2 linked regions of the Pelagibaculum spongiae genome follow. The protein of the gene in region 1 interacts with the protein of each later gene in a pairwise test. Links are inferred from orthologs where the notes say so. Each region holds a gene or a part of one and is shown on either strand. Other genes may lie near its edges.

What was found.
Region 2: the proteins of DC094_RS02310 (region 1) and mrcB interact in binary tests that used the Escherichia coli proteins (3 or more experiments, as listed by UniProt). The link is inferred for Pelagibaculum spongiae from one-to-one orthologs.

Annotation. Positions count from the first base shown.
Region 1 is NZ_QDDL01000001.1:533,187-537,905, reverse strand. Bases 1-2,979 are described here. They hold DC094_RS02310 (peptidoglycan D,D-transpeptidase FtsI family protein), read left to right. Parts: upstream 1-620; coding sequence 621-2,339; downstream 2,340-2,979. Other genes in these bases: DC094_RS02305 (UDP-N-acetylmuramoyl-L-alanyl-D-glutamate--2,6-diaminopimelate ligase), read left to right, coding at 2,323-2,979; ftsL (cell division protein FtsL), read left to right, coding at 343-624; rsmH (16S rRNA (cytosine(1402)-N(4))-methyltransferase RsmH), read left to right, coding at 1-340. In the rest of the region: more of DC094_RS02305, read left to right, coding at 2,980-3,843; DC094_RS02300 (UDP-N-acetylmuramoyl-tripeptide--D-alanyl-D-alanine ligase), read left to right, coding at 3,836-4,719. UniProt on the Escherichia coli protein: Essential cell division protein that catalyzes cross-linking of the peptidoglycan cell wall at the division septum. Required for localization of FtsN.
Region 2 is NZ_QDDL01000016.1:36,379-40,641, forward strand. Bases 972-3,984 are described here. They hold mrcB (penicillin-binding protein 1B), read left to right. Parts: upstream 972-1,370; coding sequence 1,371-3,599; downstream 3,600-3,984. Other genes in these bases: DC094_RS21225 (hypothetical protein), read right to left, coding at 972-1,212; DC094_RS21235 (tetratricopeptide repeat protein), read left to right, coding at 3,663-3,984. In the rest of the region: DC094_RS21220 (hypothetical protein), read right to left, coding at 84-416; more of DC094_RS21225, read right to left, coding at 691-971; more of DC094_RS21235, read left to right, coding at 3,985-4,148. UniProt on the Escherichia coli protein: Cell wall formation. Synthesis of cross-linked peptidoglycan from the lipid intermediates.

The sequences.
Region 1 (4,719 bases):
ACACCCTGCGACTCGGGTATTCCAGGCCACGCGAATTTTTATCAATGATGAATTGGGCGCAATCGAAACTATGTTGCCTGCGACTTTAAAGTTGCTGGTACCACAAGGACGGTTGGTGATTATTAGCTTCCATTCACTGGAAGACCGAATTATTAAGCGCTTTATTCGTGATCAGGAACGAGGCAAGCAGTTGCCGCGTGATTTGCCTGTGATGCATAAGGACACGGAAGGCACGCTTAAAGCACTTGGCAAGGCAATTAAAGGCAGCGCTGAAGATGCCTTGGAAAATAGCCGAGCACGAAGTGCTGTGCTGAGAATTGCGGAACGCACAGGAATTTAACTATGGCTGCGCTTGGCAGGCAGTGGTTACTGGTCAGCATCGCGCTTTGGTTATTGGTGATAGGTTCAGCCGTTGCAGTCGTCAATGTAACGCACTTGAATCGACAAACCTTTGCCCGGTGGCAAAAGTTGCAAGTTGAAAAACAGCAACTGGAAGTTCGCTGGCAGCAATTGTTATTAGAAGAAAGTACCTGGGCAACACATAGTCGTGTTGCCCAGGTAGCGCAAAAAAAACTGGGCATGGAATTGCCCAAGGCAGCAGACGTGATAGTGGTGAGGCCATGACTGAACAACTAAAAAGCATCAAGGACTGGAGGCTTTGGCTGGTTGCCATTTTAATGATAATGGCGCTAGGTGCAGTGTTGTATCGAATGGCTGATATTCAGTTGTTGAATCCAGATTTTCTTCGTAATCAGGGTGATGCTCGATCGCTACGGGTAGTGTCTATTCCTGCTGGTCGCGGCATGATCACCGATCGCTATGGCAAGCCGCTTGCTATCAGCACCCCGGTTAAAAGTGTTTGGGCCGATCCTTCCAAAATTGATCCAGAAAATGAGCGCTTAGATAAGCTCTGTCGCCAACTTTCCCTCGGTTGTAAAAAATTACGCAAACGTTTAACCCGCTCTCAAAGTAAAGAGTTTCTGTGGGTCAAACGGCATGTCAATCCAGCGCTAGCTGAGAAAGTAAGCGCGCTAAAAATCCCTGGCATCTTCTTACAAACCGAATATCGCCGCTACTACCCTGCAGGTGAAGTTGCCGCCCATGTGGTGGGCTTTACCGACATCGATTTGAATGGTCAGGAAGGTATCGAGCGTAGTTTTGATCGTCAGCTTCAGGGTGCTAATGGCAATAAGCGAGTGTTAAAAAACCTGCAAGGCCAAGTGGTTGAAGAGATCGAGCGAATTGCTGAACCTCGTGCTGGTAAATCTTTAGCCTTAAGCATCGATTTAAGAATGCAATATCTTGCCTATCGGGAATTAAAAGCCAAGGTGGCCGAAGTAGGCGGTAGCGCTGGCTCGGTAGTAGTAATGGATATTAAAACCGGTGAGGTTTTAGCCATGGCATCTCAACCTTCATTTAATCCCAATGACCGACGCCAGTTAAAGCCACAGTCATTGAGAAATCGCGCGGTAACCGACACGATTGAGCCAGGTTCGACCATGAAGCCGTTAACGGTTTTAGCCGGAATTGAGTCAGGCAAGTTTGATATAGATAGTTTGATCAATGTTTCGCCCCGCGTAATGAAGCTAGACGGTGGTGTGGTTCGAGATCATCGAGATTTTGGCAAGCTATCGCTGGCCGGCATTTTACAGAAATCCAGTAATATTGGAGTCAGTCGGATTGCTTTAGATTTACCACCGAATCAATTGCAAGGTACTTTTGCCAAAGTAGGGCTAGGTATGGCTACCGGCATAGAGCTTCCAGGTGAAAGTAGTGGAAAGCTTTCGGATCGTTATAAATGGAAAGAAATCGATTTGGCTACCATGTCGTTTGGATATGGTTTGAGCGTGACGCCGATTCAGCTGGCGCGCGCCTATTCAGCTTTGGCCAACAAAGGTAAATTACTTCATCCAACCTTATTGAAAACTGACAAGGTGCTGGGCGGCGAGCAGGTACTTGATGCGGTAGCTAGCGAGCAAGTTGTTTCAATGATGGAAGGTGTCGTCAGTCGAGAAGGAACCGCTTTTAAAGCGAGCGTTGCTGGTTATCGAGTGGCAGGAAAAACCGGTACGGTCCGTCAAGCAACGGCCGGTGGTTATTCCGATGATTCTTATATGGCTTTTTTCGCCGGTGTTGCACCGGCAACTAATCCTAGATTAGCCATGGTAGTCGTAGTCCGTGATCCGCGCGGAGATAATTACCATGGTGGCGATGTCGCTGCACCGGTGTTTTCCCGGGTGATGGCGGGAGGTTTACGTTTAATGAATATTGCTCCGGATCAGAGTTTACCGGGGTTGCTGGCAGCTCGAGAGGTGATTACTAATGAAGTCACTCGCTGAGCTGTTGTCTGGCTGGTGTGAAGTTCCGGATCTGCAAGTTAAAGGTCTAGCTTTAGATAGTCGACAGATTCAACCTGGATATGCGTTTATCGCAGTACAAGGAAATACTGGCCACGGGCTGGATTTTCTTGCTCAAGCAGAAAAAGCAGGTGCTTGTGCAATTATTCTTGATCAGCATGACGATTCCGCTTTTCAAAGCGATTTACCGCTAGTTCGATTGCCTAAATTGAAAAACCGGGTGGGTAAATTAGCCTCGCGTTTTTATGAGCACCCTTCAGTGCAAATGCCGTTAGTTGGCATTACCGGCACCAATGGTAAAACTTCCTGTAGCTTATTTTTAGCTCATTGCTGGAATCAACTAGGTTCGCAAGGTGGCGTCATTGGTACTTTAGGTACTGGCGCGGTTGATAGTGACCAAGATGCGGCAGAACAATTGCAAGAGACAGGTAATACCACGCCGGATCCGGTAACTGTGCAAGCGGCTTTAGCGGGAATGTATCAGCAAGGTGTTCGCCATGCAGCGATTGAAGTGTCATCCCATGCAATGGATCAGCATCGAGTGGAAGGCTGCCGTTTCGAAACCGGCTTATTCACCAATTTAACCCAAGATCATCTGGATTATCACAGCTCGATGGAGCAATACGGCGAAGCGAAAGCCAAGCTATTTCTGGAAATGCCATTGCAGCATGCGGTAGTGAATTTGGATGATGCTTTTGGCATTCGATTGCTGCAACAACTGAAACAACAACGACCAGAAATTACCCGTATCGGTTATAGCGTTTATCCGCAGCCACAAGGCTTAGATTTGTGTGATCGTTTTGTAGTTACCGAACAATCGGTATTAGATCAGAACGGTTGCCAAGCGAAATTAAATACTAGCTGGGGTCAGTTTGATTTTGCCAACCAGCAGTTGCTGGCCAGTTTTAATCTGTCGAATTTGTTGGGTGTGATCGGTTGCTTACTGTTAGATTTCGCACCAGAGAAAGTGCTGCAGGCAGCATCAAATCTTAAGCCAGTGCCGGGGCGACTGAATCGTTTTGGTGGTAGTGAACTGCCACTAGTTGTCGTTGATTACGCCCATACGCCAGATGCATTGCAGCAAGTGTTATCTGCGTTACGTCCGTTGGTCAGCGGCAAAAGTTACTGTGTCTTTGGCTGTGGTGGTGATCGGGATCGTAATAAGCGACCTCAAATGGCCGCCGCTGCAGAACAAAATTCTGATCAGTTGGTGATTACTCAAGATAATTCTCGCTTTGAAGATCCAGCGCAAATTTTTGCCGATATTAAAACCGGCTTGCAGCAGCCTGATTTAGCCTGGTTAGAGCCAGAGCGCAATCAGGCAATTGCCAAGGCGCTGTCGGTTGCCAAGGCGGGAGATTTAATCGTTGTGGCTGGCAAAGGCCATGAAGATTATCTGGATATTCAAGGTAAGAAATCCTTCTGGTCTGATCTACAAGCGGTAAGTGAATTGTTGCAAGCAAAAGCTGGAGAGCAATATGTTTAATGCTTCTTTAGCCGATATGGCAAAAATGCTACGGGCAGAATTAACTGCCGATGTGCAAGTAACCGGCGTTTCGATTGATACGCGAACTATTACGTCGGGTAATTTATTTGTGGCGATTGCCGGTGACCGGTTTGATGGTCATAACTTCGCCGAAAAAGCGGCTCAGCTGGGTGCTGCAGCATTGTTAGTTGAGCGAAAGCTAGATGTTGATTTGCCAATGCTGATTGTCCCTGACGCTACCTTGGCTTTAGGAAGAATCGCCCGTTGGTGGCGAAGGCAGTTAGATCTTAAAGTCGTTGGTATTACTGGTAGCTGCGGCAAAACCAGTGTTAAAGAAATGCTGGCATCGATTTTGAGCGGTCAAGATCAGACCTTGGCAACTAAGGGTAATTTAAATAATCACTTGGGCGTGCCACTAACCTTGCTTCAACTCAGCGAACAAGATCGTTATGCAGTGATCGAAATGGGTGCCAATCATGTCGGTGAAATTGAATATCTAACTGGGTTGGCTAAGCCTGATGTGGCATTAGTAAATAATGTTGCTGCGGCGCATTTGTCTGGTTTTGGCAGTTTGCAGGGTGTTGCGCGTGCTAAGGGCGAAATTTATCAATCGCTACGCGGCAATGATGTTGCACTGATAAATGACGATGATCAGTATGCTTCCTATTTCAGTCGATTAGTCAATTGCCATGAAAGCCGTTTTGGCTTGGGTGCTGGCGCTCGAGTGACTGCCGATCAAATCAAGATTCAATCTAACGGTTGTTATCAGTTTCAATTGGTAATGCCCGAAGGGAGCTATCCGGTCAAATTGAGTTTGCCAGGTCAGCATCAAATTAATAATGCACTAGCGGCAGCATCTGCCGCACGCGCATTAAA
Region 2 (4,263 bases), on another replicon or contig:
CCTTAGCTATGCGATAGCAGATGTACACCCAAACTACTCCAAAGTGTGCTGAATCCTGCACCTTGGAGTGGTTGGGTATAAAATTAAGCGTATTCGCTTGGGTCGACAGCTACAGCCAGAGAGCGCTTTTCAATTCGCAAATCTTTAGTCGTTTCCTGATAACGGAAAACCAGAGTTTGACCTTCGTTGATACCCAGATCTGGTGTATTGGCAAAATAGGTGAACTCTTTATCGTCAACCGTCAATTTGTGGATCCAGTACTCAGGCATACCTAACCATTCAGTATGCGGGCCATCACTAACATGTTTTTGGAGCACTCCGCGTGCCATTAATTTCTGTTGTTTTTTGAAATTGCGGCGCAAATGACGAGCCATCTGTTTTTCTTCTCCGGTTTTACACAACCAACAACCTGCCATCACGAAGGCTATCCGTGCCAGCAGTTATTGCTAAATGGGATCTAAAACGAGTCCTGTTCGAGCATTGCCAAAGGATGAACGCACTTTTTCCATCCATATGATTTTGACAAACTTCTCATTTGCAGGGTTTTTCTTGTCCCGGTCAGGACGAGCAGCATTATACCTGTCTTGACAAACTTTCGTATTCGAACCAGATCAATATTCATCTAAATCGTGTTAACGGCTGATTCTGATAACTTAATTGCGACAATGCACGTACTAATAGTCAGGCAAGTCAGGCGATTTCAGCCATATCGATCATGTTGTCAGCGACCGGAACGACAATCGCCGTCAGATGACGGTTCGGATGTAGGCTAGAAACATACAAATGTGCTGGCCGTGGCTGACTGGGTTGTCGCTGATTGGGCAGCAGGCAATCGAGCGGTATTTTGCTGTTATGACTAGTGCATTCAATTAATTTCGCCAGTTGATCTTTTGCCAATAACTGCTCAAGCGGTAAATTACCTTGCCAGTGTTTGCGTGCTGCAGGATTAACCGAGCGAAAAGCATTTCGCTCTAATATCTGTTCAGCAATATGCGGATGTTTTTTGATCTGGCAGATTAGCGCTTGGCTCCCACCAGAGAGAAATTTTTCTATCTGCAATTGGTCCAGATCAAGCCTCAGCACTGGCAAAGGCAGCTGATCCAATCTGACAGCAGCTTTTCTAAAACGTTTCGCTTGTCGTTGATAGCGGTAAAGCAACAAAATCATTACCAAGTTAACCAGTAATAAAAATGTCCAGTGAATCGGGGGCATCGGCGTCCGTTCCTTTGCCAATCACAGAGCCAATTATCATGCGATGAATAAACGTGGCTTTGCAAGGGCTTAAAATTGAACGATTTGTTAAAAAACAGTTGTGATGGTGCGCTGGACTGAATAGCCTGTTGCTTTCTGCTACAAACTGTATCCAACCTTTGTTACGTCTTTTTGCCAAACTACTCTTAATTGCTGCGGTATTAGTTACTGTGCTACTGGTTTACTTCGATGCGCAGATTCGTCAGCGCTTTGAAGGACGACGTTGGTCGCTACCGTCGCATGTCTACGCCAAGCCGGTTTCACTCTATCAAGGTGCTGGGTTATCGCGTGCTCAGTTAGTCAGTCATTTAAAGCAACTAGGTTATCGACCTTGTCCCGGTGACTATCCTCGAGTTGGCCAATACTGCGGTAAATCCACCAGCCTGCAGATTAAAACCCGTGGCTTTAATGGCTGGAATGGCAAGCAAACGGCTGAACTGGTGCGAATGAATTTTGCCAGCCAGACAATTCGTCGATTCAAAACTGATTCTGGAAGCGCGCTGGTTCAGCTAGAACCGCTAATGATTGGTGGAATCTATCCGGCGCATCGGGAAGATCGGCAATTGGTGCAACTCAAGCAGGTGCCCACTTTATTGGTCGAAGCACTGTTGGCGACTGAAGATCGGGATTTCTACGAGCACTTTGGTATCTCATTAAAAGGCATTGCCCGTGCGCTGTGGGTCAATATTAGCTCAGGTAAAACTCGCCAGGGCGGTAGTACGCTGACCCAACAATTAGTGAAAAACCTGTTTCTGACCAATCAACGAACGTTAAGCCGAAAAGCCCAAGAAGCCATGATGGCACTCTTGCTGGAGTGGCATTATTCCAAAGCTGAAATTCTAGAAAGTTATCTGAATGAAGTTTATTTAGGGCAGCAGGGGCAAAACAGTATTAATGGTTTTGGCTTGGCGGCACGATTTTATTTTGGCCAGCCACTAGAGCAATTAGATATCGACCAGCTAGCGTTGCTCGCTGGAATGGTTAAAGGGCCTTCTTGGTACAATCCACGCCGCCATCCTGATAGGGCGCTTGAGCGACGTAATTTAGTGCTTAAGTTACTGGCTGAACAAGGAAAGCTGACTCAGGGGCAATTAAATCGTTATCAAGCCCAGCCGTTAGGTCTTGCTTCAAAGCCACAACCAAAAAAACATTGGGGCTATTTGCAGTTGGTCAAGCAACAGCTGGCAGAAGATTATCGAGAGCAAGATTTAAAGCAACAAGGTTTGCAGATATTTACCGCAATGAACCCTATGATTCAGCAGCAAGCTGAAAAGGCATTGAATAACGGTTTAACGCGGCTGGAACGACAAAAGAAAATCACTAAAGCTAGCTTGCAGGGTGCAGTGCTGGTGAGTGATAGCCAGAGTGCTGAAGTGCTGGCGTTGGTGCCAGGCAGAGACAGTTTTCAAAAGGGTTTTAATCGTGCTTTGTTAGCACGCAGGCCAGTAGGCTCTTTATTAAAACCGGCAATTTATCTAGCGGCTCTTGAGCAAGGTATGCCGCTCTATCAATTAATTGATGACCAGCCAGTTTCACTAAAAATGACCAATGGTGAAACTTGGCAGCCTGCCAACTACGACAAAAAAATACATGGCAAGGTAATGCTAGAAAATTCCTTGGCGGACTCGCTCAATTTAGCCAGCGTTCGGCTTGGGTTAGATTTAGGTATGCCAATGGTTGCCGATAGTTTGCAGCGATTGGGGCTGCAATTGCCTGAGAGAATTTACCCTTCTTTATTGCTAGGTGGTGTTAGCTACACGCCATGGCAAATGCAGCAAATGTATCAAACCATCGCTGGTGGTGGCTTTTATAGCCCGTTGCGGAGTGTGTTAGCAGTTACTGACCATCGAGGCGCTTCACTCAATCGTTATCCACTGGAAACCGGACAACGATTTGATGAAAAATCGGTTTATCAATTGAATCATGCGTTGCAACAGGTAGTGAAAACGGGAACTGCACGCGGCTTGAGTTGGCGTTATAAAAAATACCAAATTGCCGGAAAAACCGGAACCACCGATGATTTAAGAGATAGTTGGTTTGCCGGTTACAGCGGTAATTTGTTAGCGCTGGTGTGGTTGGGGCGAGATGATAATAAACCTGCCGGACTTACCGGAAGTTCGGGTGCATTAAAGATCTGGCAAGGGTTGATGGATCCGTTAGTGATGACTCACAATGATCAACCATTACCTGATGGATTGCAGATGATTCCCGTCGATGCGAAAGGTCGTTTGGCTAAAGGATGTAAAAATGTTCAGCAGCTACCGACCCCGGTTGGGCAAATGCCGCAGCAATCAGTAAACTGCCGCCGAGGAATTCTGGATCGGCTAGGTGATTTGTTGGGTGGTTAAGACTTCAACCTAGCCCGTTATTTATGAGCTCTTATACAGATTTTATTTTATCGGAAGCCATTCATGCAGCAGTTTAAGTTTGTTAAAAAGTTAGTGTTCACTATCGCCCTATCATTTTTAGCGGGTTGTGGTGGCGTCGATTATAGAATTATTGGTACCGACAGTAGTTCTGGCGACAACAGAGGGAGCCGTTCTGGTGAGATTATTTATCCTGACACGTCTCCAACTCCCCGGCCTACTCCTGCTCCCGACGCTTCATCACCGCAATCTTCAGAAGATCGGCCAGTGAGTAACCAACCGGCGATTCAGCAGTTATTAACTCAAGCAAGATCAGCCAAGGCTGCCGGTAATTTTCAGTCGGCAGCAGTGACACTTGAGCAAGCACTCACTATTGATAATCGTAACGCTGAATTATGGTTGGAGTTAGCGTGGGTGCGGCAAGCAATGGGGCAACCTAGCCAAGCAATTAACCTAGCTAAGCGAGCAAGGCAATATGGCCAAGGCTTGATAAAACGACAGGCACAGCAGTTGATCGACCGCCTTTCCTAGCTTGATTGCGACAAGCCTGATTCAATAGAAGACAGCTCATCTGCATTAGGTCACTTGCGATAAGCAAAATATTTCTGGCATGGCTGAAAAATGTTAGGCTGCGGCTGTTTTTAAC